Linked DNA regions of Blastopirellula marina. The main gene of each other region encodes a partner of the protein of the gene in region 2 in a complex. Links are inferred from orthologs where the notes say so. Each region holds a gene or a part of one and is shown on either strand. Other genes may lie near its edges.

What was found.
Region 1: the proteins of fliM (region 2) and fliG are in contact, whole or in part, in a crystal structure (PDB 4QRM), measured with the Thermotoga maritima proteins. The link is inferred for Blastopirellula marina from one-to-one orthologs. Residues at the interface, in WP_004081085.1 of Thermotoga maritima: Tyr124, Leu127, Asp128, Ile130, Met131, Gly132, Gly133, Pro134, Glu136, Pro139, Arg141, Thr144, Glu145, Ile146, Glu147, Ser149, Ile150, Lys153; in WP_004082903.1 of Thermotoga maritima: Phe122, Ser125, Glu126, His127, Pro128, Gln129, Thr130, Val133, Glu157, Arg161, Leu164, Leu165, Arg167, Ser169, Glu171, Val172, Glu175, Ile176, Asn179, Lys182.

The regions. Positions count from the first base shown.
Region 1 is NZ_PUIA01000035.1:332,294-347,451, reverse strand. What follows is about bases 538-3,397. They hold fliG (flagellar motor switch protein FliG), read right to left. Parts: upstream 2,551-3,397; coding sequence 1,525-2,550; downstream 538-1,524. Other genes in these bases: C5Y96_RS11315 (chemotaxis protein CheX), read right to left, coding at 2,847-3,365; C5Y96_RS11325 (3-ketoacyl-ACP reductase), read right to left, coding at 538-948. In the rest of the region: more of C5Y96_RS11325, read right to left, coding at 175-537; C5Y96_RS11310 (6-pyruvoyl trahydropterin synthase family protein), read right to left, coding at 3,595-4,080; C5Y96_RS11305 (triphosphoribosyl-dephospho-CoA synthase), read right to left, coding at 4,108-4,965; C5Y96_RS11300 (alpha/beta fold hydrolase), read right to left, coding at 4,962-5,867; C5Y96_RS11295 (hypothetical protein), read right to left, coding at 6,131-7,657; C5Y96_RS11290 (DnaJ C-terminal domain-containing protein), read left to right, coding at 7,872-8,843; rnpA (ribonuclease P protein component), read left to right, coding at 8,859-9,281; membrane protein insertion efficiency factor YidD, read left to right, coding at 9,278-9,526; C5Y96_RS11275 (flagellar basal body P-ring protein FlgI), read left to right, coding at 9,654-11,477; chromosome segregation protein SMC, read left to right, coding at 11,538-15,140. UniProt on the Bacillus subtilis protein: One of the proteins that forms a switch complex that is proposed to be located at the base of the basal body.
Region 2 is NZ_PUIA01000014.1:83,182-98,400, forward strand. The notes cover bases 11,704-14,624. They hold fliM (flagellar motor switch protein FliM), read right to left. Parts: upstream 13,720-14,624; coding sequence 12,688-13,719; downstream 11,704-12,687. Other genes in these bases: C5Y96_RS01745 (hypothetical protein), read left to right, coding at 11,704-12,685; C5Y96_RS01755 (glutamate-5-semialdehyde dehydrogenase), read right to left, coding at 13,761-14,624. Also shown: C5Y96_RS01690 (Hpt domain-containing protein), read left to right, coding at 106-435; C5Y96_RS01695 (lactate racemase domain-containing protein), read left to right, coding at 518-1,750; C5Y96_RS01700 (YgfZ/GcvT domain-containing protein), read left to right, coding at 1,771-2,679; C5Y96_RS01705 (HD-GYP domain-containing protein), read right to left, coding at 2,667-4,355; C5Y96_RS01710 (SDR family oxidoreductase), read left to right, coding at 4,730-5,746; C5Y96_RS01715 (aminopeptidase), read right to left, coding at 5,754-6,881; C5Y96_RS01720 (hypothetical protein), read right to left, coding at 6,962-7,312; C5Y96_RS01725 (hypothetical protein), read right to left, coding at 7,535-7,960; C5Y96_RS01730 (hypothetical protein), read left to right, coding at 8,397-9,257; C5Y96_RS01735 (formylglycine-generating enzyme family protein), read left to right, coding at 9,300-10,517; C5Y96_RS01740 (TRAFAC clade GTPase domain-containing protein), read left to right, coding at 10,514-11,419; more of C5Y96_RS01745, read left to right, coding at 11,432-11,703; more of C5Y96_RS01755, read right to left, coding at 14,625-15,035; folP (dihydropteroate synthase), read right to left, coding at 15,189-15,219. UniProt on the Bacillus subtilis protein: One of the proteins that forms a switch complex that is proposed to be located at the base of the basal body.

The DNA.
Region 1 (15,158 bases), on a different replicon or contig from region 2:
TTCTCATGTATCGGTGTGTGCGATTGGAATCTTTTGCGTAATCGGCAAAGTTTACCAGTTGTGAGTCTTGTCCCCTCGTCCCTGCGGGGAGATGGCGAAGCTGGTACCCTGCGGTGTATCAATGTGGGCGTTTGAAGTGGTGGCAACGGGTAGCTAGGGGACTTGGCGGAGAGATTACAACCGACGGAGGTGGAAGCCTCCGTCGACATCGATGCGTTGGCCGGTGCTGAAGGGGAAGTAGTCGGCACAGATGGCCGAGACGGCCTTGGCGACGTCTTCCGGCTGGCCCCAGCGTTTGATGGGGGTGAGCCCTTCGGCGATCTGTTTGTCGTATTTCTCTTTCACCGGGCCGGTCATGTCGGTGGCGATCACGCCAGGGCAGACCTCGAAGACCTGGATGTTTTCGTTCCCCAGCCGATCGGCGAAGAGCTGGGTCATCATCGCGAGCCCTGCCTTGGCGATACAGTAGTCGGCCCGGTTCGGGCTGCTCGCGTACGACGAAAGCGACGACAGGTTGATGATCTTGCCGCGCGGAATCGTGCCGTCTTCAATTTCCGCTAGCATGCACTTGGCGGCATCTTGCGTCAGGAAGAACGGTCCCTTCAGGTTCGTGCCCAGCACCAGGTCCCAGTTTTCCGAAGTGGCTTCCAGAATATCGAGCCGCCCTGGCGAGGTGATGCCAGCATTGTTGACCAGCACATCCAGGCGATTCCATTTAGCCAGTGTGTCTTGAATGAGTTGTGATCGTCCCTGCTCGGAGGAAACATTGGCCTGCACGGCGATCGCCTCGCCCCCGGCGTCTTCGATGCCAGCCACGACGTGCATGGCGGCATCGGGGTTCGAGTTATAGTTCACCGTGACGCAGTATCCATCGGCGGCCAACTGCTCGGCAATGGCCCGGCCAATACCACGGGAGCTGCCAGTGACAATCGCAACACGTTTCGACATGGGGCTTACTCTCAGGAGAAAGAAACTTCAGCGGCAGTCTTCAAGCTAGGTAGGGCGGCGGGTGCTGTCAACGCAAGGGGAAGCAGGCACGAACGCGGCTTCGCCCTTCTCCGCTTCCACCAGGCATAAAAAAACGCGGCGAGGATTCTTCGTGAATCGCTCGCCGCGTCGGTGGAGGCGACCTCTGGAGCAAATGACCCAAGCTCCAGAGGTCTAACCGGAAGCCCTCTGTGAAGCACTTGCCAAGACGGCCGACCCAGTAGCCGTATACCTTGACAAGCATGAGCTTCAGCCCAGGAGGGGGGCAGGCAGTTCCCGCAAACTACCAAGTGACAAAGGACTTCCGATGTCCGTTTCCTGTGACCTCGTCGCCGTTGTTTCAGCGACGGGGGAGTAAATACGAAATCCCAAGGACCGTGTCACGACCGATTTAGAAAATTTTTTTGGTAGCTAAGCATTGGCGAATTGGTCAGATGGGGCCTGAAGTGGGAAGTTGGCCGTCGATCGGCGCTTGACGGTCGCCCCTTGGGGCTGATGGGGGAATTAAGATCAACGTCGTTGTCGACTACCAGTCTATTACTGGATCATCATCTCTTCTTCGTCGTTGGCACTCAGTTGGATTTCGCCGGCGTCTTCCAGGCGGCGGACGATGTCGACGATCTGCTGTTGAACCGCTTCGACTTCCGATAGTTTGACCGATCCGAGGAAGTCCATTTCTTCCAGCAGCATTTCGCCGGCTCGCTTGGACATGTTGCCGACCACTTTGTCGCGCAGGTCTTGGCTGGCACCTTTGAGGGCCATCGCCCACTGCGAGGTCTCGACGTTCTTGAGCACCGCCTGAATGTCTTTGTCCATCAGCTTCTGGATGTCGTCGAAGACGAACATCAAGCGGCGGATTTCTTCGACCAGGTCGGGGTCTTCCTGCGAGAGGTTTTCGAGCAAGGCCTTGCCGGTGCTGCGATCGGTCACGTTGAGGATCTCGGCCACGCTGGGGATACCGCCTGCGTTTTCAAACGACTGGCTCATCACGCTGGCCATTCGATCTTCCAGGCCGCGTTCGACCTCGCGGATCACCTCGGGGTTGGTTTGCCCCATGTTGGCAATCCGGCGGATGACCGATAGCTGGCGTTCCGCTGGCAGACCGGCGATCAGCTCTGCCCCGTACGATGCTGGCAGATGCGAAAGAATCAAAGCGATGGTCTGAGGGTGCTCGTCCACAATGAAGGTGAGCAGGTTCTGGCTATCGACTTTCCGCAGGAAGCCGAAGGGAACCGATTCGACCGACTGGCGAACGTTATCGAGCGTTTCGGTGGCGTTCTTCCCCAGGGCCTTGGTAACGAGCGACTTGGCCAGGCTGATCCCGCCGCCGCCGCCACCGAGTTGGTTGGGGTTTTGTTCGGCGAACGCGAGAATGGCCGTTTCTTGTTCTTTTCCGTCGAGATTGTCGAGCTGAGCGATCTCGATGCAGACCAGTTCGACCTGCTTGGGCGTCAGCTTCCCCATCAGCTTGGCCGCTTCATCCTCAGGCAACGACATCAAAATAATCGCTGCCTTGCGGAGCGAAGGATTCGAGAAGTGCTGGCTGGGATCGCGTTTGCTCATGGCTGCGGAAAGCGTTAACGGCTAAGGCTTAATGTCGTAGGCTGGGTCGAGACCCAGCGGTGGTGAATCGGTTGTGGTGTTTTGCTGGGTCGCGGCCCATCCTACGCATGAACACAACCGGTCATCCTCGTTTATCGACATGTTCGACTTTGACGATTAGCGAAATTTGGACGGCTGGTTAGTGCTAGCGAGGCTGGTCTGCTGTCAAGAAACGCAAATGGCGACGAGAACGCGTGTTCTGGCCGCCAGTAGAGTTCCTTCGCCTGGCGAAGGAACGGTTGGAATTGGATGACCCTTTAGATCATCGCGTGCACAGGCGTGAAGCCAACTTTCAGAGCCATCGGGCCCCAGGGGCAAGCGAACGTCACGGCGATGGGCTTCACCTGCGAAGGGAAGCGAATGTCGGGAGGGTGCCCCAGCACGACGTTGGGCAGGCTGATCGAGAGGTTCAGTTCTTCGAGTTCTGCTTTGGCCGAGCCAGCGACCATGTTGGCGATTTCGCCGACGGCATCGATGACGTCTTCGTTCAGGCCGTCGAATTCACTGGGTTCCATCATCAGCATCGCGGCGGCACCCTGGATGGCGACTTCTCGCGACAGGCTCACGACGACCGAGCCTTGGGCACGACCGGAAAGGCCGATCACACCGCTGATCTCGTACTTGTCACTGACCTGGTCGGCCATGCACAGCTTGTCTCGTTTGATGGTACAGCCCAACATGGTGTCGAAGGTGACAAGCGTGGAGCGGATGAACGGATTGATGTATTCGACCTGCATGTGAGCACCGATGGCTAGGTGGCGACGTTGAAGCGACATGGATGTCATTCCTGGCTACGACTTCAACGCCAAGCGTGAAGCCTTCCTGGCTTGGAAGACTTCAAAAAATAGAACGCGGTCCCGGTCGGTCAAACCAAAATTCTTACCGTACAAACGGTTTGTGCCGTTTTATGGACTTCATGTCCCCATTCGGTGAATTGTCTTACGGTTGGGCACGTTTATGCAGGTTGCCTGGTAACGATTGGGGCGATTTTGCCGGCACCTGGGCCTAGGAGAATTCGCAGTAACCCCACTGACCGTAATTTTCGTCAACGCCAACACGCAAGACTTCGGGTTTCCACTCAAGCTTCTGCTGAAGCGTGGCCAGTAGCTGCTGGCCGATCCACTGGGCCAGCAGCTCGGTGGTCGTGTTAGGGATGTCCAGCAGAATGCATTCCTCTTTGGGAAAGACCCACCGGCGTTCCTCGAACGTGGCGGTCACTTCCTGGGCGTCGCTGGTCACGTGGATCGCCGGGTGCCTGGTGGGCAGCAGCATCCGGTGGTCGAGCCCGGTGACGATCTCTTGCAGCGAGTCGCGCAGTGCGATGAAATCGACCACATAGTGATTATCGTCCAAGGGGCCGTGCAGTTCGACCTCGACGCGGTAGTTGTGCCCGTGGATTCGCTCGCAGATATTGCCGCCGAACGTGATGAAGTGCCCGGCACTGAAGACGAGGTGATCTTTGGTTAGCTTGACCCAATGACGGACAGGCATGAGCGGGGGCTCCCTGGGGAAAATCAATTAGACAAACGGGGCGACAATCGTTTTCTGCCGGAGGCAAACGAACAGCCCCGCCGCGATCAGGTCGGCGGTGGTGCCGGGGTTTCGCTTGTGGCCGTTGCATCGCAGCCAGAAATCGAGATTGCCCAGCTGCTGCATGTAATCATCTTCCATCGGTGGGCCGGCGTCGATGACACGCTTCGCCAGCATGGTACTCTGCAGGGCCGTTTCGTCCCCATTTTTACGGGCAATCAGTGTATCGGGCATCTGAGCCATCAGGCAGACATGCGTATGGACAATCCGCTGGCTTAGGGGAAGATGCTTGTGAGTTGTATCGGTCAAAAGCGGCACGACCTGGTCGAACAAATCGGCCAGGCTAGTCGTGTATTGCCGGGCAATCGAATCACGATCGGCGGCCAGTTTCATCGCGTCCAGGATGTGCGGCGGTGCGCTGCCGGCGATGTCATGCTCGGCGGAAGTATTCATGCCGCCGGGCTTGGCCAGATTGATTGCCGCATAGATATCGGCGGCATCCTGGGCTGTCGAGTTCTCGATCGCTGCGGCAGCGTCTTGCTGCAAGTTGGCGGCGTCCTGGGGCATCGCCAAAGGAGCCATCAAGAGGAGCATGCCGAGGTTGGTGTTCGTGCGGGTCATACGCGACGTTGCGGCGACACTTTGCAGGATAAGCTGCCCGAGCGAGAGAGACGGGGCCTGATCGAAGACCGGACCGATGGCGATCGCACTGGCGAGAAAGTCTTGCAGCGTGACGTCTTCAAAGTCGGCGCTGCGATGCACGTTGCCAGGCTTGGGGGCACATACTTCCAGCGTACATGCCAGCGATGCCAACTGGCCAATGGTAAGTCCTTGCGGTGCGTTCATCGCGGCGTCTCGGCTGCGACGGGCGTCGGGGCCTGCTTCAGGAAATCACGCAGCAGCGGCTCGATGCGTTCGCTGGCGTCTTCCACAACGTAGTGCCCTGCATCGTTGAAAATGGTGCCCCTGGCGGTCGGCCAGATCGTTTGGAATCGGTCCAGGCACTCCAGCCGGAAACACCAGTCTTTGCCTCCCCAAATCAGTTGAATGGGAAGATGCGACAAGCTGGGCAGTTCTTGCTCGATTCGCTCGAGCACGGCATACGTGGGGTGGCTCTTGGAAAGAGGAATATCCTGCACGAAGCGCGCGGTCGCGATGCGGTTGGCGTAGTTGTCGTACGGGGCAATGTAGCCGGCACGCACGTCGGGCGTGAAGCGTTCTGGCTTTTCGGTGGCCATGGTCAATGCGGGCCGAGCGAAGGCATTGAATGTACGAACCATCCAGGGGCCGAACATAGGTATGCGGCACGCACGAATGCGCAGCGGACAATACGGTGGGGGAAACGCGGCTGTGTTGAACAGCACTAGCCGGGCAAACCGCTCGGGTCGAGCCAATGCCGCACCCAGCCCAATGGCTCCGCCCCAGTCGTGTACCAGCAGATTGATATTCGTCAGGTCGAGGTGGTCGATCAGGGCCACCAGGTTGTCGATATGCTGCTGGAGACGGTAGTTGTACTGCTGCGGTTTGTCACTAGGCCCGCACCCGATGTGATCGACGGCCACCATGCGGTGGGAATCGCGAAACTGGGTAACGATGTTTCGCCAGTAGAACGACCAGGTCGGGTTGCCGTGCACCATCAGCATGGGCTCGCCGGAACCTTCGTCGACGTAGTGCATCCGCGCATCAGGCAGCGTCAGGTAATGCGACGAAAACGGGTACAACTTGCGCCAGTCGGCCGACGATGACATAGTCTGATGGAGTCTCGCTGGAGGATCGAAACTCCTAGTTTACCGGGTCACGCCAACATAACTAGACCGCTAAGTTCTGGTCAAACAACCTTGAATCTGGTCCCCTCGCCACCGTCTGCGGGGGAGAGGGTTAGGGTAAGGGGGCCGATTTCGAGCGTGGGGTATGCGCAGCGTCAACGAATTGCACCAGGCGTGAGGCTCGCACGGGAACCGCACGCCCAAGAAGACTTGGGACGTGGCACCCGGTGGGCATAACCAAGGCATTACGGCGCGTTGGCCATCTTGGCTCGTTTTTGCCAGAAATCACGGGCATCGCGCTGCAAGTCGATGATTTCGTTTCGCTGGTCTCCATCAGGCAGATCGATGTTCATGGCCCGGCGAAAGACCCAGTCGCGGAAGAATTCGGCGGCCGATTTGCTGATTCGCGGCTGGCCGTTGGCTTCGACGTAGAACGGAGCGGTCGTGGCGTATTGAAAGTAGCCAGCTTCCTGGGTGACGACGCGCACCAGGAACCAGCCCGAATCGGTAAACGTCACCGGCGGCAGCACCCCGCGGCGATCCTTGTACTCGTCGAGCGAGATTTCCAGGTCCTTTTCGCCATTTTTGATCACTTCCAGGTAGGCGATCGTCTGCCGGGTTGCCAGGCTCAAAGCGATTTGAAACTCGTGCTTTTCGCCGATATTGATCGGGAAAACGTGCCCTGGCGGGTATCCTTCGACGGTCGCCCTGAGCAGCGGTCCATTGGTGACGAAAACATTTCCGGCATCGACTGCATCCCACCACGCATCCGGCGAGAAATTGCCGTCGACCTTGGCGTAAACACGATCCAGACGCGACGATTTGCCTTCTTCATTGGTCCCGTTCGCGGCCGCAGGTGTGATACGAATGCCGGTTTCCAGCAACTTGTAGTAGACATCGAGGGCCAGGCGGGCCTTGCCGGTGACGTCTCCTTTACGAATTTCTGCCGCCTGGTCGGCCAACGGGTGTTTGGCACCGAACTGGTAGGCTTCGATTTCCGGTCCCAGGATGCAGACCGAATTGAGCAAGTCATGGGCGATCCACAGCGGCAGATCAGGTTCCAGCGGACTGGCAGCGGAGACGTGGGCCGAACCCAGGTCCCCCTGGAAAAACGTTGCCGCCGGGTATTCTGGCTGAAGTCGCTGCACCGGCAGAGGCTCTTTCATGCGGGCAAACCAAAGCTTGCCCCCTGCCCTGGCGTCTTCTCCTCCCATCTCCCACAGCGAACGAAAGGCCCCGAATTCATTGAGGGGTGAGGTGATCGGCTTGCCGGCCCAAGGATTGATTTGGTTGTTCCAGGTAATGTGATTGCCCAGCACCAGATCGTCGGCCAGCATGATCGTTTCCAGGTCGTTGGTACGGCCGGATAATGCCATGTTACCGGGGTACCAGCCTTCGTTTTTCATGTCGATAAAACGTTTGAGCTCGATCGTGCGGCTGTCAGCATCGCCAGAATTGAGGATGAAATTCCCTTCCATGAAGGGATATTCGGGGCCGGCATCGAGCCGGAATTGGTACTGTCCCGGCCTGAGCTTCATTTTCAAGCTGCCGGTAAAGTAGGCTGTCCCATCGATCATCAACGCCCCGTCGATCCGCTGGGGGGCATTGCGCGAGTTGGTAATGCGAATCTTGGCCGAGCAGGGCAACTGTGTTTGGGCGTCGACCACGCGCAGCTCGTATTCAGCATAGGCACCCAGCACGGTGGCCGGTGCTGCCAAGAGGATGAGCAGCAAGATGACGCGAACGGCGGCGAATATATGGGATAAATGCATAGCGGCGGAAGTTTCCGGAAACCAGTGCGTGTGTTTGCCGGGCAAATCTGGGATAATCGGCCGCTCTCCCCAGAGCGGCTTCCAAGTATAGAATAGCTTGCAGAAGTCACACGCCTTATTACGATTCCTAACCCTCTCCCTTCAAGGGAAAGGGAATAGGGTTGTTGTTGGAAGTTGTTTTCAGGAAACCAGTTAGACGAAAAACAAGAAGTTCATGGCTGACGATTACTACAAGATTCTGGGTGTCTCACGATCCGCTACGCCGGAAGAGATCCGCAAGGCCTATAAGAAAATGGCCCAGAAGTATCATCCGGACCTCAACCCGGACGATAAAGCGGCTCATACGAAGTTCAAAGAGATTCAGAACGCCTACGATGTGATCGGCGACGCTGAAAAGCGGAAGAAATACGACCAGTTCGGCAGCAATTTCGAGAACATGGGAGCCGGCCCTGGTCCTGGTGGCGGCGGTCCTGGCGGTTTTCATCAATGGCGCTCCGCTGGCGGCGGCCCCGGTGGTGGGCAGTTTGAGTTCGACCTCGGAGATCTTTTCGGTGGCGGCGGTGGGCCAGACCTCTCGGACATTTTTGGTGGCATGGGGGGCGGCGGTGGCGGCGGTCGTCGACGTCATGCCCAGCCGGTGCGTGGTAACGACATTCAGCACGACGTGACCGTTCCCTTCAAGCAAGCCATGGAAGGGGGCGAGATCAACCTGAACGTCCGCCGGCCTGGTGGCGAGATGGAACGGCTGACGGCCAAGATTCCTCCTGGCATTGAAGACGGCAAGAAGATCCGTCTTCGCGGCCAAGGGGACCCCGGCCCCAACGGTGGGCCGGCCGGCGACCTGTTGATTCGGATCCATGTCCAGGCTCACAAATACTTCAAACGCAACGGCAAAGACCTGGAAGTCACCGTACCGGTCTCGTTGGCCGAGGCCATGCTGGGTGGTTCGATCGATGTCCCGACACCAGGGGGTACCGTGACCATGAAGATCCCGGCCGGTAGTTCCAGCGGAAAGCGGCTTCGTGTGCGCGGCCAGGGCGTGCCAGCGACCTCGGGGGATGCGGGGGACTTGTACGTTGTTTTGCAGATTGCCCTGCCTGAGAAACCGACCGAAGAGTTGAAGCAGGCCGTCGAGAAGTTCGCCGAAGATCACGCGGAAGATCCCCGCAAGGACCTTAGCTGGTAGCGGAAAGGAAAGCGAGTGACGGAGAAGTCTCATCGGTTTCCGCCTCAGCTACGTCTGAAGACCCCAACCGAGTTCGACGCGGTGTTCACACGCCGCGCCTCGGCTGGTAACGGCTGGTTGGTGGTGTACGCCGCCAAGAATTCGCTCGGCGTGTGCCGCATGGGGCTGGTCGTTGCGAAAAAGAAGATCGGCAACGCGGTCCAGCGCAATCGCTGGAAGCGGCGTCTGCGCGAGGCGTTTCGGCTCAACCGCGAAAAACTTCCCAGCGGGTTCGATTTCGTCGTGCTGCCACAATCGAAGAAGCATCCGAGCTTCGAGGAACTCGAAAATGGCCTGGTGCAGTTGGCGCATCGCGCTGCCAGAAAGTGGAAGCGAAATCACAGCCAGCAGACCCCACCGACGGAAGGCCAGCCTCCGGGAGGAAGGCCGCGCGGATGATCTACCTACGATTCCTTTACCAGGGCTGGCAAGCACTGCTGTCCGAGGTGATGATCTTCGCCGTGCGGTGCTATCAGTACACGCTCAGTCCTTGGATCGGACAGTCGTGCCGCTTCTACCCAACGTGCAGCAACTACTTTATTGGTGCCGTGCGAAAGTATGGCCCTATTTCGGGGGCCCTGCGCGGCGCGTACCGGATTTTGCGCTGTAACCCCTTCTGTAAAAGCGGCTTCGACCCGCCGTAAGCCTAAACCGAATGGGAAATTGCTCTTGATCGTGCTATCAGATTTTCCTACTCTTTGCCGCATCTAGATCCGGGGGAAGGGAATTCTTCGGACTACTACCGTAGGTTTTTGACGGACCAGCAATCCAATGCCACGGCACGGACGCTCTCATACGGCTTACCTTTTTTCGACACTTGGCCTGATCGCGGTTGGGGTTATCCTCACCTCGGGGTGTACTGCCCCGTGGACCAGCGACAGTGGTTCGTCGATGAGCTATCTCAATCCCTGGTCTAGCGACGACAAGGAAAAAGACGAGCCTTCGCACGACTGGGAAAAGATCCGGACCGTCGGGGATCTGACCGTTCCTGGTGGCATGAACAACGCCAAGATCAAAGGGGTGACGCTCGTCACGGGGCTTCATGGCACCGGTAGCGATCCTCCACCTTCGCAGGCCCGCGATCTTTTGCTCAACGAAATGCGAGTCCTGCAAGTCGATCAACCACAACAGTGGCTGGCCTCGCCGCATACGGCTTTGGTCATGATGGAAGCGATCATTCCACCAGGAGCACGCAAAGGGGATACAATCGACGTCGTCGTCTTCGCCCCGCCCGAGACCGATACGACCAGCCTGGAAAACGGCTATTCGCCATCAACCCGAATGTCGGAAATGGCCTTCCTGGGTGGCCGAGCACGCAAAGGCAACGACATCGCGATGGCCTCGGGACCAGTCGTATTGGACAGCGTGATCGAAGGAAACAGCAGCAAGGCAAACATGCGACGCGGCCACATCCTGGGTGGAGCTGTAATGTTGGAAGAACGCCCGCTGGCACTCGGCCTGATCGAAGGAGAGGTCTCGATCGCTGCGAGTGCCTCGATCGGTGCCGCGATCAACAACCGCTTCCACATGTACCGCGAAGGGACCAAGCAAGGGGTCGCCACGCCGATGACCGACAAGTTGATCACGCTGGACATTCACCCGCGTTACAAAGACAGTATTTCGCGTTACGTACGGGTCATTCGCTTCATCCCGCTTTCGCGATCGACGGAATTCCGTCAACGCTACCTGGCCGAGTGTGAAGCCGAATTGCTGGAAGAATCAACCGCTCAGGCAGGTGCGCTCAAGCTGGAAGCAATTGGCAAAGAAGCGATCCCATCGCTGAAGAAGGGGCTCGAATCGCAAAACGAATTGGTTCGTTTTTGCTCGGCGGAAGCCTTGGCTTACCTGAACGATTCGGCCTGTATCGAGCCTCTTACCGAGGCGGCCCGCACCAACAACGGCTTCCGTTTTCGTGCGTTGCAAGCGCTTGGCTCGTTTGACGACTTGGATGTGATCGACAGCCTGGAAGGCCTGCTGCACGAAGAAAGTGCCGAAGCTCGCTATGGTGCTTTCGATCAGCTGAAGAAGCGATCGAATCAGTTGCCATCGATCGCTGGCGAACTGTTGGATAACCATGTGCAGTTGCATCACGTGCGATCGGCATCCTCGCCGATGGTTCACTTCCGTTTGAAGGACCGGCCTGAAATTGCCATCTTCGGGACCGACGTGCGTCTTAACGGCGATGTGGCCTTCGTCGGGCAGAATGGTCTCACGATCCGCTCGTCTGGGCATCGTAAGGTCACCGTTACCCGCTTCCAGCCAGGGGGTGGCGAGCTGGATAAGGAATGCTCGAACGACCTGAAGGAAGTCATCAAGGCCCTCACCGAGATCGAGTGTGGCTATGGCGAGATCGTCCGAAATATCTTCGCCCTGCGTAACGAGGGGTACCTGACCGCTCGTGTCGAGGTGAATGCGATGCCGCGTCCTGACCGCAATTATGTCCGCTCGGAAGAGCTGATGGCCCAGGAGTCGGACGAGGACGAAAACCTCACGGATAACTTCTCCCAGTCGTCAGAATCTGCCAAAACCGAAGAGTCTTCCGAAGTAACCACCTACGCGGAAGGGGATGACACCTTGATCCCGTCGTTCGATTAGAGGACTCTGGAGTGTTTATCCACTGTGTCCCTTTAATCTGCCCCTGGGTCGGAGCCGAATATGCTGAAAGCCTTAGAGCTTCACGGCTTTAAGAGTTTTGCCGACAAGACTCGTCTGGAATTCCCCGCGGGAATTACGGTCGTTGTCGGCCCCAACGGTTCCGGCAAATCGAATATCGTCGATGCGATCAAGTGGGTTCTCGGGGAACAGAGTGCCAAGAGCCTGCGTGGCAAGGAGATGGCCGACGTCATCTTCAAAGGCTCTAGCGCCCATGGCCGTAAGCCGATGAACGCCGCCGAGGCGACCATCATCTTCGATAACGCCGAAGGGACCTTGCCGATCGATGCCCCCGAAGTCCACGTCACGCGGCGTGTGTTTCGTAGTGGTGAAGGCGAGTATCTCATCAATCGGCATCCCTGCCGCCTGCGTGACGTGAAGGACCTGTGCCGCGGAACCGGTATCGGCACCGACGCCTACAGCATCATCGAGCAGGGAAAGGTCGATACGCTGCTCCAGGCATCGCCGCGCGATCGCCGAGCCGTGTTTGAAGAAGCCGCCGGTATCAGCCGCTTCAAGGCTAAGAAGCTGGAGACGCAGCGGCGGCTCGACCGGGTTGACCAGAACCTGGTGCGGCTGTCGGACATCGTTGAAGAAGTTGGCTCCCGCTATCGCAGCATCAAAGCCCAGGCCGGCAAAGCTCAGAAGTACCGCGAATACACCGAGCGACTGCAGCTGCTGCGCACCGTCGTGGGAATGGAGGACTGGAACAGCCTGTCGGTCCGGGTCGAGCAGTATTCGAGTGAACTCGAAGCGCTTCGTAAAGATCAAGCCAATGCTCAGGAAGTCATCTCGACGGCGGAAGCTGGCCTCGAAGGAGCGGAAGCGAAGCTGTTCGAGATGCAGGCCGGCCTGACGCAGAAGGAAGAGCAGCACGCCAAGCTCGCCCAGCGGCTGGCTACCCTGCACTCTTCGTCGGGCATGCAGTATCGGCTGCTGAAGGATCTAGAGCAGGAATCGACGTCGTTGTCGGTGAGCCTGGTCCGTAACTTCGGTTCATTGCGGGCGCTGACCACCGACTTTTCGACTTCGCAGCACGATCTTTCTAAAGCGAAGACGCAACGCGACGTCGTTTCGGCCGACCTGGAAAGTGTCGAGGCGGCTACCCAGGAAGTACAGACCGAGATCGAAGCCAGACGCGAGCAAGGGGAAGCCAACCGGCAGCAGCACCTGGAACTGCTGCGGCATGTCTCGACGCTCGACAACGCCTTGGGTGCGGTGAAGGCCCGCATCGAGAGCGATCAGAACCAGTTGGAAGCGATTGAAAAGAGCATCGAGCGCGACGAGACGCGTCTGGGAGAGCATCGTAGCGAGCTCGCTCAGTTGACTCAGGACGAAGGGGGCCTGATCGAGCACCTCTCGACCGCCCAGGCCGACGTGACCGATGCGAAGGGTTCGCTGCGGAAGCAGGAACTGGAAGCGAAAGACATTCAAGCCGACCTCGATGCCCTGTCCCGCCGCCGAGCCGTAGCCGCGGAACGTGCCTCGGTGCTGGATGAACTGGAACGCACCAGCGAAGGGGTGAACTCTGGCGTCAAAGAAATCTTGTCCCGAGCACGCGTCGAACGGCTACCGCTGTTTCAGTCGGTGATCGGCCTGGTGGCCGACGTGGTGCGTGTCGATGTTGAATATGCCCGGCTGATTGAAATCGCCCTGGGGGATTCGGCCCAGCTGGTGATTCTGGAAAACGGCGAGCTACTGCAGCAAGTGCTTGAGCGAGAAGTGATCTTCCCTGGCCGTGTTGGCCTGCTCGATATGCAGTCACTACCGGCTCGCGATAATGCAGAGCCGCCTGGGCTGCGGCACGAACCGGGCGTGATGGGGAATGCCCTCGACTTTGTCGAAGCGGAAGACGAATTCCAACCGGTGGCGTCGTTCCTGCTGGGTGGCATCTGGTTCGTCGACAATGCCCGCAGTGCGCTGGAACTGAAGAAGCGTTACAAGCAGCCGCTTCGCTTTGTTACGCGCGACGGCGAGATGCTGGAAGCGGACGGCCGCGTTTATGCCGGGCCCACGACCAATATCGGTGGTATTATCTCGCGGCGAAGCGAACTGCGAGCCCTGCGCAATGAAGTCGACAAGCTGCAGCAGGCCCTCGAGAAAAAGCAAGCGATCCTGGAAGAAGTTCAGACCGCCGTTGCCCAGCAGAAGCAAGCCTTGGAAGACCTGGTCGGTCAGCAGCAAGAGGCCTCGTCGGTGCTGACTGAGCACCGGTTGGTGAAGCAGCGGCTTGAGTCACGCATTACCGATGCCGACAGCGAACTAGCCAAGCGTGTCGAACAGCGCGAAACGATTACCGTTCGCATCGAGAACGACCAGAAGCAGTTGGCCGAGAAAGAACAAGAGCTCACGTCGACCCGAGAAACGATCGCCCAGCTCGAACGCGACAGCGAAGGCCTGACGCAGGTTCTCGGCGAACTGGAAGCGAGCCTGAGCGATAGCCGCAGCCAGATCACCGGCCTAAAGGTGGAACTGGCCCGAGCCGAGCAGCAGGTCGAAGCTCACCAGGCCAGCAGCGAGCGGCTGCAAGCGAACCTCGACGAACGCAAGGCGGCCATCCAAGAGATTCACGCCTCGATCGACCAGAATCGTACCAAGCTCGAGAATCAGCAGTTGGAAATCTTACGGGCAACTAGCGAGTACGCCTCGGCGATGCTGCAATTGACCGAGTCGCAGGAACAACTGACAACCGAGCGGGCAGCCCGGAAAGAACTGGAGAAAGCGAAGTCAGAGCACACGGCCCGCCTGGTCGAGGCCCGTCAGAAGCAGCGTACGGCCGACGATCAACTGCACCGCAAGGAACTTGCCTTCACCGATCTGCGGCACGAACGGAGCACGCTCGAGCGGCGTCTGCGCGACGACTATCAGATCGAGATCTCAGAAGTCGAACTCGATATCCAGGAGATCGAACTGCCCGGGGACCGGGCCGCGATCGACGAAGAGATTGCCGACCTGCGGCGGAAGATCAGCAACATCGGTTCGGTCAACATGGAAGCGCTCAAGGAGCTCGACGAGTTCCAGGCCCGCTTCGAGCAACTCGATGGTCAGCTAAAAGACCTGACTGAAGCGAAGGAATCGCTCGAGAAGATCATCAGCAAGATCAACATCGACAGCCGCCGACTGTTCGAGGAGACTTTGGAAACGGTTCGCAGCAACTTCCAGGTGATGTTCCGCCGCGTGTTCGGCGGTGGTTCGGCCGATATTATCATCGAAGAAGGGGTCGATATCCTGGAAGCTGGCATCGATGTCATCGCCACGCCCCCTGGGAAGAGCTCGCTCAACATCTCGCTGCTTTCCGGTGGCGAACGTGCCCTGACGGCGGTCACGCTGCTGCTGGCCATCTTCCAGTTCCGTCCCAGCCCGTTCTGTATTCTGGACGAAGTGGACGGCCCGCTCGACGAAGCCAACATCGGCCGCTTTGTCGACGTTCTGAACGGCTTTTTGGATTGGACCCGCTTTGTGATCGTGAGCCACTCGAAAGCCACCATGGCCGCCGCCACGACCCTGCACGGGGTGACCATGCAAGAGTCCGGCATCTCGAAACGCGTCAGCGTGCAGTTCGACGACGTCAACGAAACAGGCGACGGCGATATCTCGGTGGCTTAGTGCCTGACTGCCCTGCTA
Region 2 (15,219 bases):
CACTCTTACTTAGAGACATTTCCACATGTCTGGGTAGTTACGGGGGTGGTCCGCTAACTCAAACGGAATCCGTATCCGCTTTCACCGTTAATAGGGGCAATTGATATGACAGTGACGAACCAGCAACAGCTGATCTATTCCGAATTCGGCAACGACGAGGATCTGGGCGAACTTGTGGAAATGTTCGTCGACGAGATCCCTAATCGTGTTCAAAGCATGCTTGATGCTGCCGAGCACTCGAATTGGGAAGAACTAGGACGCATCGCCCACCAAATGAAGGGGGCCGCTGGTAGCTATGGTTTTGGCGATGTCACGGCGATTGCGGCTGTTCTGGAAAACGCCTGCCGCGAAAGTGCTCCGGCTGAGTCGATTCAACGTGGTCTGCAAGACCTGGTGAGCATGTGTCTTCGGATGCGTGCTGGTACGCCTGACTAAGAGGCGTCCCGTTGACCATGCGGTAAGCGAAGTCCTATGATTCGGGGACTTAATCCATGTTTCCCGAATCATTAGGGTATCGATGCCCCTCTCGACTCCGTTTGGCGACAATGCAACTTCGCAGTGCGAAATCGCTGCCGAGCATCTGTTGGCAAATCTTCAATCCGATTCTCTGCCGGCAACCGATCTTGCTGAGACCATCGCAACTGCGCTGAGTCATCCCACCGGCTTTCCCGACTTGGCCGATGCCTCGGTTCCCGGCGATATCATTCTGTTCGCGTTTGGCAAAGAAGTAAGCGACGTCGAAGACGTTACCCGCGGCGTGGTGCGTTATGCCCAACAGGCGAATCTGACGGATCGTCAGTTTCAGTTTCTGTTGCCCCACGAGACCCCTTCGCCTGTCGTCGAGCTGTTGAAGCCGATAGTTGCTCCACTGGGGGATCACGCAGAAATCCACGTGCACCAGCCGCACGATCAGAAGGCCAATTCGTTTCTCACATCGACCCAAGAGAATCGAGCCATCATCCTGAACCGCCACTTGTGCGATGCCGATGTGGTAATTCCTGTCGGGGTCGCTCGACACGACGGCAGGTTCAATACGTTCGGAGCCTTCTCGTCGATCTATCCGACGTACTCGGATATCGATTCGCTCAAACGCTGGAATTCCCCCTTGTTCGTGACAAGGCCGCAACGTCGCAAGCGTCGTACGGCCGAGATCGAAGAGATCCGCCAACTACTTGGGATCTCGGTGAACTGTCTGTTGTTTCCTGCTCGGGGCGGTGGTTATTCGCATGCCGTTTACGGCGAGGCATCGCAGGTCCAGGCATTGGCCGACCAACAATTGGCCGAGCACTGGCAACCGAGCGTGCCGACACTTGCCGGAGCAGTGATTGCCTTGGTGACCGGTGGTCAGCTAGGGCAGACATGGGAAAACGCAGCCAGGGCCCTGGCAAACGTCGAAGACCTTGTCCGGCCAGGCGGGGCTATTATCCTGGCGACGGAGATTCGCCAACGCCCAGGTCTGGCGATGGCGCAAATGGCCGAATCGCTTGAGTTCACCGATTTTGAAATGCTCATGCGAAAGTCTCGCAGCGAAGATGCGGCCATCGCGTTGCAGTTCGCCAAGACTTTGTCCCAGTGCAAGATCTACTTCCGTAGTGCACTCTCGGAAGAGATCTTGGATCAACTCGATCTGATTCCCGTCGAGTCCGACGACGAATGTCGCAAGATCTGTGAACACTATCAAGACGTCGTCGTCGTGCACGACGCGCAATGCATGTCGCTTCGTCTGGCCGAGTCTGGCCTGCCATCGTAACTTCCAAAAGTCGAGAGAGAATGAACGGCACCATTTCTTGGGTATCGTCTCCGCTGACATGTCAGATTCAGGTCAGCGGCCCCAGTCACGTACGATTCATGCAGGGGCTATGCTCGAACGATGTCGTGCAAACAGCCATCGGCGTGAGCTGCGAAGCCTACATTCCTTCGGTGCAAGGCAAAACTCTTGCCCATGGTTTTCTGGAGAAGTACGACGATCGGATCGTGTTTCTAGGATTGGGACAACAAAGCGAGGCGTTACTACCGCACTTGCAGAAGTACTCCATGATCGAAGACGTGGAAGTCACCGACCAAAGCGATACAAAAAATGCGATTTTCATTTGGGGGGAGGATGCCACCGCGTGGTTAAAAGAAAAGCTTGAGGTAAGCGATCTGCCTGATTTGCTGCAGCATCGATCGGTCAGTTGGGAGGGAGCGACGATCGAGATCTTCCGAACACCTATTCTGCAGGAAGACTCGTACGAGCTTTCAGGCCCCAACGTTGAAAGCCTGGTGCAGGGGATCGAGCCATCTGCGGAAGCGTTTGAACAGAAACGTATTGCCGGCTGCTTTCCGATCCATGGGATCGATATTGGTAGCGAGCATCTCGCCCAGGAAGTCAATCGCGACGATACGGCGATTAGCTTCAAGAAGGGGTGTTATCTCGGGCAGGAAACGGTCGCGCGAATCGACGCGATGGGGCACGTCAACAAGAAGCTTGTGGCAGTGCACTGGCTGAGTGAGCCTGTTCCGGAAGAGTTGCCAGCGGCAATTGTCGTCGACGGCAAAGAAGTGGGGCGGCTTACCTCGCTGGCATGTATCGATGGCCAGTATTGGGGACTGGCCATGATCCGCCGAGGTTTGAACGTTGTAGGGACACGAATCGATTCGGAAAACGGTTCGCTGGAAGTCGCGAACTATTCGTCTTGAAGCGACTTGATCCAGTTGCTGACGTCGAAGCCCAGGCCAGCACGTTCTTCACGCATAATACTGTTGATGTCTTCTCGAGCCGAGAAGAATGCTTCGATGACTTCTGGATCCCATTGGGTGCCGGAGCCTTCGCGGAAGATTTGATCGACACGATCCGCTGGCATCCCTTTGCGGTATGGTCGATCGCTGGACATAGCATCGTAGGCATCGGCCACCGCAGTGATACGGGCCAATTTCGGAATGGTTTCCCCAGCCAGCTTGTGAGGATATCCCTTACCGTCCCATTGTTCGTGGTGGTGCAGAACAACGGGGAGCACGGCTTCTAATTGCTTCAATCCCGAAAGGATATTGCAGCCCAGTTCCGGGTGAAGCTTGATGTGTTCGTATTCTTCGTCCGTTAGGCGGCCTGGCTTGCGAAGGACACTATCGTCGATGCCGATCTTACCGACGTCGTGCAACAGCCCGGCCATGTACATCAAGTTGAGGGTCTCGCTGTCCAGACCCATCTCTTGTGCCAGGCGAACGGCAAGTCGGGCAACACGATCGCTATGACCGCATGTGTATGGGTCTTTGGCGTCAATCGCCGAGGTCAAGGCGCGAACCACGCTGGTAACGAACTCGGACTGGCGGCGATACAGTTCGATATTTCCGCTGTGAATACCAAGGATTGTCCCAACGCTGCTAAGTAGGCTTGCTTCGACCGTGCCGAATCCTTTGTCTTCGTTGTGATTGACGGCAAACAGCCATCCGAAGATGTTGTCACCTTCAACCAACGGAACCGCGATAATCTGGCGGATCTCGGGGCAGGGCCAGTCGGGACGCTCGGTAATACGTTGATTCGCGACGAATGCCGATCGCTTTTCATTCAGATTCAGTTTCTTCACCAGATGCGAAAGCATCTGAGCATCGACAGAGCATTCTCCGACAGAAAGCAGGTGCGGTTCGTACTGCGAGCCAGAAGACTCGTTCTGACCGCCGCGTCGTCCAGGCTGTTGATACAGGATCGAAAGCCCGCGACATGGAATGACTTCGAGCAACCAGTTGAGTGCCAGATCACCAAGCTGCGAATCGCTGCTGGAAATTCGAAGGTTCTGGGTGAGGCCGTAAAGCAGACTGATTTCTTCGTAGGTCGACGACAAGCTATCCGAGACTTTGTCGATCTCTTCGGTCAGGCGTTCAATTTCCGAATCGGACGCGATCTTGCTAACCACGATGGCGGCCATGCGTTCGAGAGCTGGAACGGTCCATTCGGATTGGGCCTGGTACCATTGCTTGGATTCTTTGAGAGAACAGCCCAGCACCTGAGAAAGCTTGCTGAATTCGGGCGTTGCGCTGCCAGAGATCGCCAGGCGAAATGGGGCCGTTGCAATGTAAGTGCTCACTCCGTCACGAAGCGGAATGGCCAGGACGGCGCAGCCTTTCTCTTCCGAAACAATTGCGGCGGTACCTTCGCGCTGGAGACCAGGACAGAGCGAAGCAAGCAGTGAGTCGTCTCCCAGGATGCGATCGTCAGAAGCCAGCATTAACTCGCCTGTACTTCCGTCCCTCAAACAGAATGAGGTACCGAAGTAGTTTCGGAGTTCCGTGCTCATTTGCTTCAGACGGTGACGAACCGCAGGTACGAACGTACCTACCGTGTTACCGGTGAGTGCAAGAGCTGCGGGGGGCAACGACATGGGGGAATTTCCTATAAGCATTTCGGGCGATCTGACTCAGGCGGTCTTGGACACACCTTTTTCAAACTTAGGTCATAACCCATGTTCGAGCATGGTTTTAAACGTAAGTCTGAGAGATCAGCGAAACCGAAAAGATCGGTTTATACCGAGTAAAACCTGGCTTTACAGGTATTGCTGGGTACCTGACCCCATATCAGGGCTATCGAATCTGCCGGAAATTCTTACCATGCGGAATATGCGAGCAATCGCTTCCTCTGTAGGTGGGGGGACTGTAAATCGACTACGTGATTCGAGATTGCAGAAAACCCATGCAAATTCAAAAGATGCCGTGCCGGGAGCACTGCATCTTTCGCGCAAGGCAATGATGAGCGGCCATGTCTATCGGACTTCCTTTGTTAATTACTGGCGTTCCCGGAGTGCCCGGTTACAACGCGCTGTATCACTTCCGACACAAATTTCCACAACATGTGGTAGGGATTCGCCCTACCGACAACTGGCGGCTGGAAGGTGAGCAGATCATTCCATGCGATATGGAAGACATCGATGCCCTCAAACGCCTGTTTGACGAGTATCAGTTCAAGTCGGTGCTGCACTGTGCCGGTAGCTGTGCCCTCAAGTCGTGCGAATTAGATCCCGCCATGGCTTGGCGGATCAATCTGGAAGGGACCCGGAACCTCCTTCATATTCTCGAGGGTACCGATACTCGCCTGATCCATCTTTCGATCGACCTGGTCTTTAGCGGCGATTCTGGCGAGGGGAGTATGCTCGAGACCGACTCAACCGATCCGGTAACGGTCTACGGTAAAACGATGGCGGCCGCTGAAAGCCTGGTATCTTTGATACGACCAGATGCAACGATTTTGAGGATTTCGTTGCCGATGGGAGTCAGTTTCAATGGCCACGCTGGTGCGATCGACTGGATTCAGTCCCGTTTCAAAAAGAACCGTCCTGCGACGCTCTATTTCGACGAGGTTCGCACGCCTACCTACACCGACTGCATGAACCTGGCATTCGAGGAGATTCTCTCGCGAGACATGCCGGGGATCTATCATGCCGGAGGACCTGTGCGGCTGAGTCTTTACGAGATTGCCCAAATCGTTAATCGAGTTGGGGGCTACGATCCAGAACTGCTCATGGGCTGTATGCGGATCGAAGCTGGTCCCGTTCCTCCGCGGGCCGGCAATGTCGCGATGAACTCGGAGAAACTGACAGACCATCTCGGTTTCGGGCCGTTTCACGGCTGGCCCTTTGACGAGCGTTACATTCCCACGCATCGAGATTGGCACTACGATCGCCCCGCCGATGAGTCGGGAAATCCCGAACTACTCAAGCGGATTCTGTACTGCAATCCGCTTCGTGACGAAGGGATCATACGCCCCCCATTTTCGTAGCCGCTGACTAAGTCAACGGCTGAGGGAATTCTGGGTTCAGGAAGCGTCCATTCTCGCTGATCAACTCTCCGTCGACGAATATCTGCCCACCTTGGCGGAGGTCGCAAACCATATCCCAATGCAGGCCCGACTCATTCGTGCCGCCTGACTCAGGATAGGCAGTTCCGACGGCGGCATGGAAGGTGCCGCCGATCTTTTCGTCGAACAAGGTATTCCTGGAATACTCCTGAATCGCGTAGTTCGTGCCGATGGCAATTTCGCCTAGCACACGCGCGCCAGCATCTTGATCGAGCATGGCAATCAGGAAGTCTTCTCCCTTGGATGCCTTCGCTTCGACAACGCGTCCATCGCGGAAAGTCAGTTCGATACCGTCTGATTCGCGGCCACCATGCACGGCCGGGAAACTGTATTTGACGATCCCCTGCGTGGCCGTCTCGATGGGGCCGGTGAAGACTTCGCCGTCTGGGAAGTTTTCGTGCCCATCGCAGTTGATCCACTTGCGTCCTTCGACGCCCAGCGTCAGGTCCGTTCCCTGAGGCGTAACAAACCGAATCTCTTTTTTGGTCATCAGGAAATCGGCCAGCTTTTGCTGCTGGATGCTTAGTTTCTTCCACAGAGCGACCGGGTCGTCTTCATTGAGAAAACCCCCTCGAAAGACGAAGTCTTCGTATTCAGACAGCGACATCTCGGCATCTTGTGCGGAGGATTCACAAGGGAATTGTGTACCGACCCAATTCAACGAACCATCGGCGGCACGACCGAGAAACTTGTTGAAATACGTCTTGCGAGCCTGGCTCTGTAGGGCGCTCTTCTGTGGTGAGATGGAAGAGAGAGCCTTGGAGTTCTTCTGGCCCCATATTCCGATCGAGCAATCGATCGTATCGACGGCGTGCAGTAGTAGAGGGTTCTCATACGAAAGTTGTTCGTCTGAACCTTCTTCGAGCATGATCCGCTTGCACTCATCTGGCACGATCGAGATTTCGGGATGGGCACCAGCACGGACGACTTCTCGATACACGGCGATCATCAGAGGTTCGGTGACAGTTGCTCCTGTGATCCGCACGAGTTGCCCTGGCTGCACGCGGCCAGAGTATTGAACGATTACCTTGGCGAGTTTTTCAAAACGAGGGTCCATTCAGACCGATCCTTTCGCTTGTGTTGCTATCGAAATGAGGCGTAGGGGGCGATGCGCCGAGAGGTTGAACTAGTTTCGCATCAAGAGCGGGCAGCCAACAGTGCCAGCAAAATCCACGGAGAAATGGCAATGGCTACAGCGGCAAACTGAAGTGATTTGGGTGCCCGGCGCTTGCGTTGCGACTGAACGATCGGAGTCAATATGCCACCGATGCTGCCGCTGACGATTGCCGAAAAGAGCAGCAGATTGGCAAAACCAGTCCATGTATTATTGGTGTCCTCGGCTGGCTGCCACAGTGCTACGGAAGCTCGGAGAAGCATAAAGACAATAACCAGCACCAAGGTCGCAAAGATACACAAGCTCCAAAAGACCGTCAGCGATTCAATGGATTGAGGTTCGCTCGGAGGTGGATGGACCTCAGAACGCGACAACTTCTTGTTGCTTCGCCGCTTCTTGGACACAATCGGGCCTATGCATGCTGGGGGTGGTGTCTGTCGTGCTTCAGTATGAAGCGGCAAAATCAATTGGTCAACGTTCTAACCGTTGCAAACATCCTGGTAACAACAAAAGAAACAGGGCACCTCGATAAGGTGCCCTGATGATCCTTTTATCCGTTTGACTTGCACACACCGACGTGCGTGAAAGTTTATGGCTTACAAGCCGTAGTAGTGAACGTCGACATGTCCACCGGGCCGGAAGACCATCTTGACTTTGAAGCCACAGCACCACTCGTACTCGACAATACCGCGATGGAAAAGACCACAGCGACTGTCGATCGTGGGCAAGTCGGTGCAGCAACTTGGCAGGCAGATTGGCACATCGACGAAGCAGTTGCAACGTGGGTCAACGACCTGCAGAACAGCCTCGACTGGGGGGCAGCAATCGCAAGGACAGGCCTTCTTCACGAACAGTTTGTGCGTTTTGTAGTGAAAGCACGGATCGTAGCAGCAAGGAGTCGGCGGCTCAGGGGCGCAGCACGATGGTTCCAGATTCTTGTTCGCAGCAGTCGCCTGGCCAGCGGAAACCAGCAGAACGGCAACGGCCACGAGCATTGGGAGGGTCTTGGTGAGGTAATTCATGGTGAGTGACTCCGTTAATCCAGTAGGCAATAAGGCGCGAATCATTCGCACGCGATACCCGCAATTCCCAGCGAGCGCAAACACTTTCTTTTAGCCTAACATCTCTCCGTTCATGGGCAACTGGGTTGTTTTCTCCCCATATTTCGCCTCGTTAGATCCTTCGTACTGGATGTTCAAGAAGGAGATGGCTGGCATTTTCATGGGATTCTTTTGCCTCAGGGGCACTTTCGACCTACGTTTTCAATGGCGGTTGGTGAACCAGACCAGCTTCCTTCCAACTTTTCCAGGGAAACCCTCGTGTTTTCCTTTTCGACTTATTTCAAATTTGGCCCCGTTTCCCACGGCGTCCAATCCGGACAGTGATTCATGGCCGAGTTCCCACCAATGACTGGCGGAAGGCAGGGTTGACGTGAATGCTCACGCAATAGCATTAGGAATGAGCCCCGACTACGCTCCGCTCGATCAGGCACTCTCTCAGCTTCGCCATCATAACGGCGAATTGGAGAAGTTCATCGATCAACTTCTTCGAGAGATTGCCAACCTCGGGCAAGAGGTAGAATCGCGCGCAACTGAGTTGATGAAGGCTCGTCGTGAAATCGATCAGACTTCAGAAGTATCGGTACAAGCTGCTCAGGAGAACTTGCGACTTTCTCAGCAAGTTGTCCAACGAGAAGAAGCGTTGAACAAGGCCAACGCCGAAATCGAGCAGCTTCGTCAGCAACTTACTCAGTCGGCACAGTCCCCCTCCAGCGACCCCGCGAGCCAGCAACGTATCGCCGAACTTGAGCAACAGCTTCAAGCTGCACATGCTCCTAACCAGCCTGATTCGGATCTGCTGGCCGAGGTAGAGCAGCTGCGCCGAGAACTCGCGGCCACGAAGCTGGAACTGATGCGGCGTGACGAAGCCCACACGATTGTCCGCGAAGATTCCGATCACAATTCGCTTGTCGAACGTAATCAGGCCCTGGAAGGAGAACTGCACCAGGCCCGCGGGCACGCCATGCAGTTGACCGAGACGATCGATCAACAACGCAAAGAACTCAACCAGCAAAAGACTGCCTGGTCGGAAGAGCTTCAGGCTATGCGTTCTCTGTTGGAACGTCGCAGCTCGACACCTGCCCAAACAACGCAAACCCAGTCCTTTGCCGATACCTCTGTCATCAGCGAGACCGCGACCGTCTGCCGAGACGAAGTGGAATATCGAGCCAATAACAACAATACCGTTGTCGATTCCGTGATGGCGCAATTTGCCAAATTGCAACGAGACGTGAACAAACGCCGCGGCCAGCGTCGTTAGTTTGCACCCTTTTCCCACAGTTTCCTACTCAGGACACATTTCATGAATCGCTATGTAGTAGGGGGAGCCGGCGTAGCAAGCGTAGTCGTATTGATGTCGCTAACGTGGCTCTTCGGCAGCTTCTCTTGGGCTCTGGCTACGACAGTTCTTCTTTCTGCTATCGGCAGCGGTTACTTTGCCTATCGACAATTCACACAGAAGTTTTCCGCACAACCAGCTACCAGTCATGCGGCACCTGAAAAGGTGGCATCGCACAAAGTCGCGGCAACAGCAAGCACTGGTAATGCGAACGACTCGCAATCCCTGGCTCGGAAAATGCTCGACCAAGGACGCTACACGTTGCTTTTGCGTCCTCAGATTGCCGAGAGCATTCCGCCTAAACTATTGCAGCGTGCTCAAGCGATGCTTGATGACGCGATGACGCTCGTTCCAGGTGGAGAAACCATTGTTGGCAAGGGAGCCAACAGTTCTCCCGATTTGCCGGATCATCTCGACGGACGCATTGTGCAAGTCGAAGGCTTCTATCTCGATCGCTACCAGGTTACCAACGAAGAATACTTTCGATTTGTCGAGAATGGCGGTTACGAACAAATCTCGCTTTGGGATCCGGAGATTGTTCCGGCACTGCTTGACTTTGTTGATCTCACCGGAGAACCAGGCCCTCGCTTCTGGAAGAACGGCAAATACCTTTCGGGACAAGCCCAACATCCAGTGGTCGGCGTCTGTTGGTATGAAGCCGCAGCCTATGCCCGATGGGTCGGAAAACGCTTGCCAACGGATCCCGAGTGGGTCAAGTCAGGTAGCTGGCCGGTGCCGCTGCCAGGTGCGCGACCAATTCAACGCAAATTCCCCTGGGGCGAAGCATTCGATCAAAACAAATGCAATCTCTGGGGCAGTGGGCATGGTGGCACGGTTCCCGTCGAAAAGTATGACGAAGGCATGAGCGTTGGTGGTGCTAATCAACTGATTGGAAACGTCTGGGAATGGACTTCCAGTCGCTTCGGTGCCTGGCAATCCAGTGCTTCGCCACTGGTGCTCGATGCTTCGATGCGAAGTATTCGTGGCGGAGCTTTCGATACCTATTTCGAGACCCAGGCCACGTGCGATTTTCAAAGTGGCGACAAGGCCGTCGCTCGTAAACGAAACCTTGGGTTTCGCTGTGCTATTGGAATCTGTGATCTGATCCCTGACCAGTCGATGCAAGCCGAGGAGCACCCGGCCCAGGTCGAGACTCAAGAATATGCTGAGGTGGCCCAATGACCAAGCGTGTCCTCGTAGCTATGGATTCGTATCGACTCGCGGAATGCGCTGTGCCGTTGGCATGTTACATCTGCGGTACCGATAACAATTACAACACCGAACTTTGTCGCCACTGCGCCGCCCCTTTGGCCTTGTCGCACCAGGCACGCACCCAAGGTGTTCGCCCACAAATGGTTGCCGTTTTGGGTACCGCAGCGGCAGGTAAAACCGTTTACCTGGGCATGCTGTTGGATATGCTCACCCGGCAAAACGGCCGCGTTCAAGTGCTTGCCCGGGGTGCGTTCTCGATCACGCTTCAGCAGCGCACGATGATGGCGCTTTCGAGTTGCCGGTTTCCGGAGAAGACCCCCAATGAACCTGATCGCTGGAACTGGGTGCACTGCCAGGCCAAGGTGAACTCGAAGAAGAACCCCATGGAACTGATCATGCCGGACATGGCCGGGGAAGCGATCTTGGAAGAGATCGATCACCCTAACGCTTATCCGGCGATTCACTCCTTCCTGGAAAAGTGCTCGGCCGTGATCCTGCTGGCCGACACCGACCGAATCGAGCGAGGTGGGGCCGAACAGAATTACTTCCTGATGAAGCTGATCACCTATCTGAGTGAGCAAGATAACCGCAAGGCTCGCGGGAAAAGCACGCGACCGGTTGCGATTGTTTTCTCGAAGGCCGATCGCTGCGAACCATGTTTCGATAATCCTGAACTGTATGCCAAAGAGAAGACGCCCAATCTGTGGCAACAGGTTCAACAACGTTTTACTAACTATGGATTCTTTGCCTCTGGTGTCGCTGGCTCGGTCGGGTTCCGCGAAGAGCCAGGGGAAGGTACTTCCGCCGTACCGCTGCGGATCGAGCCGCGCGGCATCGTAGAACCGTTTGAATGGCTCGTACGCAAAATCTAGTTGGTCACCACCATGGCTCCGCTCTCTCCCAAAGATCTTCAAGTCGCACCTCCTCGGCAAAATCATTCCTCGGGAACTATTGCCGTCGAGCAGGCCATCTTTACGTCGGCTCGCACTTCATCCAAAGATGGCTACCAACTGGTTGCCTGGAGTCCTGGTATCAGTAGTGAAGATGCCCGCCAGCTGGCAGTGTGGGGTCCTGCCCACGACTCGATGATCGCTGACGACCCCATGGACGTCAGTTTGAATTTTCATCCGCTGGGTGACCACAAGTTTTGTGTGTCGCGAACGGTACTCGGTTCAGCCGAGTACAGTGGCCGGGGTGGACGCCAGGTTTACACGCACTGTTTCGTGCTCGACGCCGATTCGTTTCGTAGGTTTCACAACGATCCGTTTCGGGTGTTGTCGGCGGCACTCGCGATTCACGATCTTCGACCAGGGGCCAAGTTGCCTACAGACTTGCCCTCGCTGCGGATGCTGCCGTCAGGAGGGCCTGTCGATGCCGGACTGATTCGCTTCTTCGATTCTCCGGTTCAGCAGCAATCGCTCGTCGCTTGGACACACCACGCGATGACGTCGAAGAAATTGATGTTCACTGGAGGTTATAACGATCGTTTTCTGACGGTCTTCTTCAATCTCTTGCCCGTTTCGATTCGCCCCTCCTTTTCGTTCTCGACTCGGCTGCGTTACTCACCGCGTCGCAACTTCAAACTGATTGGCCTGGCGAACGATCTCGAAGAGCAAAAGAAGGCCGCACGTCAGGAAGGTTGCAGCGTATTCCAGTTTGATTCACCGGCTCGCACGCCGGAAGCATCACGTCATCCGTGGGCAACATGGGTTCAGGTAGCGTTATGCCAGCGCGAGCCGGACGAAGCAGCTCGCATGATCGGCGAGGTACCTCTGACAACGCGATTGGAAGACCTTTCCGCGGTCGGCAATCGACTGCGGGTGGAGATGTCTGCTAAGAAACGGAACCGTGAGATGGAACCGACACCGGTCGCCGCGGCACCACTGGTTATTCCGGAAGAGAACACCGATCGGGGCGAGTTGTTCGTACTGGTCGAACGGGCCTTAGAAGGAGACGTCACCGCATTGGAGCGTCTCAATGCCACCTGGTGTGCTCAGCCTGATCGTCAGTTGGAAGCATTGCGGCAAGATTGTGCTCGCCACTTCGTCAACCTATCGAAAGAAAAGCACTTCGAGCCAGGATCGAAAGGGGCAATCGCCATCGAGATTCTGAGCCTGATCCTGCGTGTGAGCCTATAATTTTAGGCACCAGGCTTCTTCCGTTCGTAGCTACGTTCGATCTGAATTGCTTTACGCCCCTTGAACGCCCCGGCAAATGCTTGAAACGTTGGGGTGCCGTTCACGTTGACCTGTAGCGGCGTACGCGAGTCTTTTTCAGTGGTGATCACGTCCCCGACCCGCAGATCGAGTAGCTCTTCCATCGTGATATTGGTTTCCGCCAGGATCACATCGAGACCGACTTGGGCCTTATCGAGGTGTACACCCAACGCGGCCTTCGATTCGGGGGTTGCTTCGCTGCTACCGTAAGCAAACCAGGTATTGGCGGTCAGCTTATTGCTGATTCGTTCGATGGAGTTGAACGGGATACACAGGTTGATCATCCCGCGCACGTCGCCAATGGCCAGCTCGAAGCTGACCAGCACCACGACTTCATTCGGCGGTACGATCTGAACCAGTTGAGGATTGCTTTCGACACGGACGACGCGCAGGTTCAGCGGAAGAACATTCTCCCAGGCATCCTTCAGCTCGATCAGGAAGAGATCCGAGATCCGCGAAACGAGTGTGAGTTCAATTTCGGTCAGCGGTCGCCGCGACGCAGGCGTACTTTCTTTGCCGCCCCCCAGCAGACGATCGATGATCGGATACAGGATGGACGGGTTGATGTCGAGAATCAGGTTTCCTTCCAGTGGCTCGGCAACCAAGAGGTTGAAGCAACTGGGGTTTTCCAGGCTGAAGACGAACTCGCTATAGGTCAGCTGATCGACGCTGGTCAGCTTGACCTCGACGATCGATCGCAAGAGGGCCGAAAGGGCAGCGCCGAAGTTTCGGCTGAACCCTTCGTGCATCGACTGCAGGGCCCGCATTTGGTCTTTGCCGACTCGCTCGGGCCGTTTGAAGTCGTACGGGGTCACCTTCTCTCGCCCTCGTAAGCCGCGCGACGGCGACCCGGTATCGGCTACCGGTGCGACCGGACTCTTGGCCGGTTCCGCGCTGGTTTCCATCGCGTTGAGAAGGCTCTCGACTTCTGCCTGACTCAGTACGTTGTCTGACATGAATCACTCCCTTGATTCACGAAACCTGTCATCGTCGGAAACTATTTCCGAACGTGACCTTCTCCCATGACGATGTATTTGTAGCTCGTGAGAGCCTCGATGCCGCAAGGGCCGCGTGCGTGGAACTTGTCGGTGCTGATCCCGATTTCCGCACCCAGGCCGAACTCGCCACCGTCGTTGAAACGGGTGCTCGCATTGACCATCACGGCTGAACTATCGATCTGAGCCGAGAACTTGCGGCTGGCGGCCAGGTTCTCGGTCACGATCGATTCGGTGTGCTTCGAGCTGTATTTGTTGATGTGGGCGATCGCCTCGTCGATGTTGTCGACGACCTTCACTGAAATGATCGGCCCCAGGAATTCCGCGCCAAAATCTTCTTCGGTTGCCTGTTTGGCTGTCGAGACGATGGAGCAAGTCTTAGCGTCCCCCCGCATCTCAACCCCTTCCTTCGCGAACGCTTCCGCGATCATCGGCAGGAACTGTTCGGCGACGTCATTATGTACTACCAGGGATTCAGCTGCGTTGCAGACCCCATAGCGATGACACTTGCTGTTGAAGGTAATCTTCACGGCCATCTCCAAATCGGCCGCTCGATCGACGTAAACGTGGCAATTACCGGCAAAGTGCTTGATGACCGGCATGGTCGCTTCTTCACTGACGCGGCGGATGAGACCTTCGCCGCCGCGAGGAATCGCGACATCGATGTATTGGTTGAGTTTCAGGAAATGGCCAACAGCTGCGCGATCGGTGGTGGAGACTAATTGCAGCGCATCGGCAGGAATGCCAAACTCCACGGCTTGATCTTGCAGGATGCTGACGATGGCCTGCGACGAATGCATCGCTTCCTTGCCACCACGCAGGATCACCGCGTTGCCGCTCTTCACACAAATGGCAGCCGCATCGGCGGTCACATTCGGCCGTGATTCGTAAATGAAGAACACGACCCCCAGCGGCACGCGAATCTTTTGAATCGCCAAACCGTTGGGACGAACAGACGACTCGATCGTGGCCCCGATCGGATCGGGGAACATGGCGATCTCTTCCAGGGCCGCGGCAATCCCTTCGACCCGATCCTTAGTTAGGCGAAGCCGGTCGATCTGGGCGTCGGTCAGGCCATACTGCGGAGCGTTAGCGATATCTTTGGCGTTCGCCTCGGCGATGCTCTCGAAACTGCTGCGCAGAGCAGCTGCCGAGGCACGCAGCCAGTCATTCTTGGCCTGACCCGAAACGGTCCCCAGGACACGCGACGCGGCCTGAGCTTTTTCAGCCGTTTCTGTGCAGTAGGTGGCTAAGTCGAGATCGTCAGCAATCGCCATTATTCAAACCTTGAGAAACAATTCGTCCAATTTCAGATTATCTCTGGAATGGGACATTGGGTCAATGCGAAAGGTTCGTGCCGAGAGAGATGCCGGCGAGATCTAACCATTTGATAGAAAATGGTTTACGGTAATCGAAGGGGAGGGCGTTGGTTAGTCTTCGGGCAATTCTCGTGGGATACCA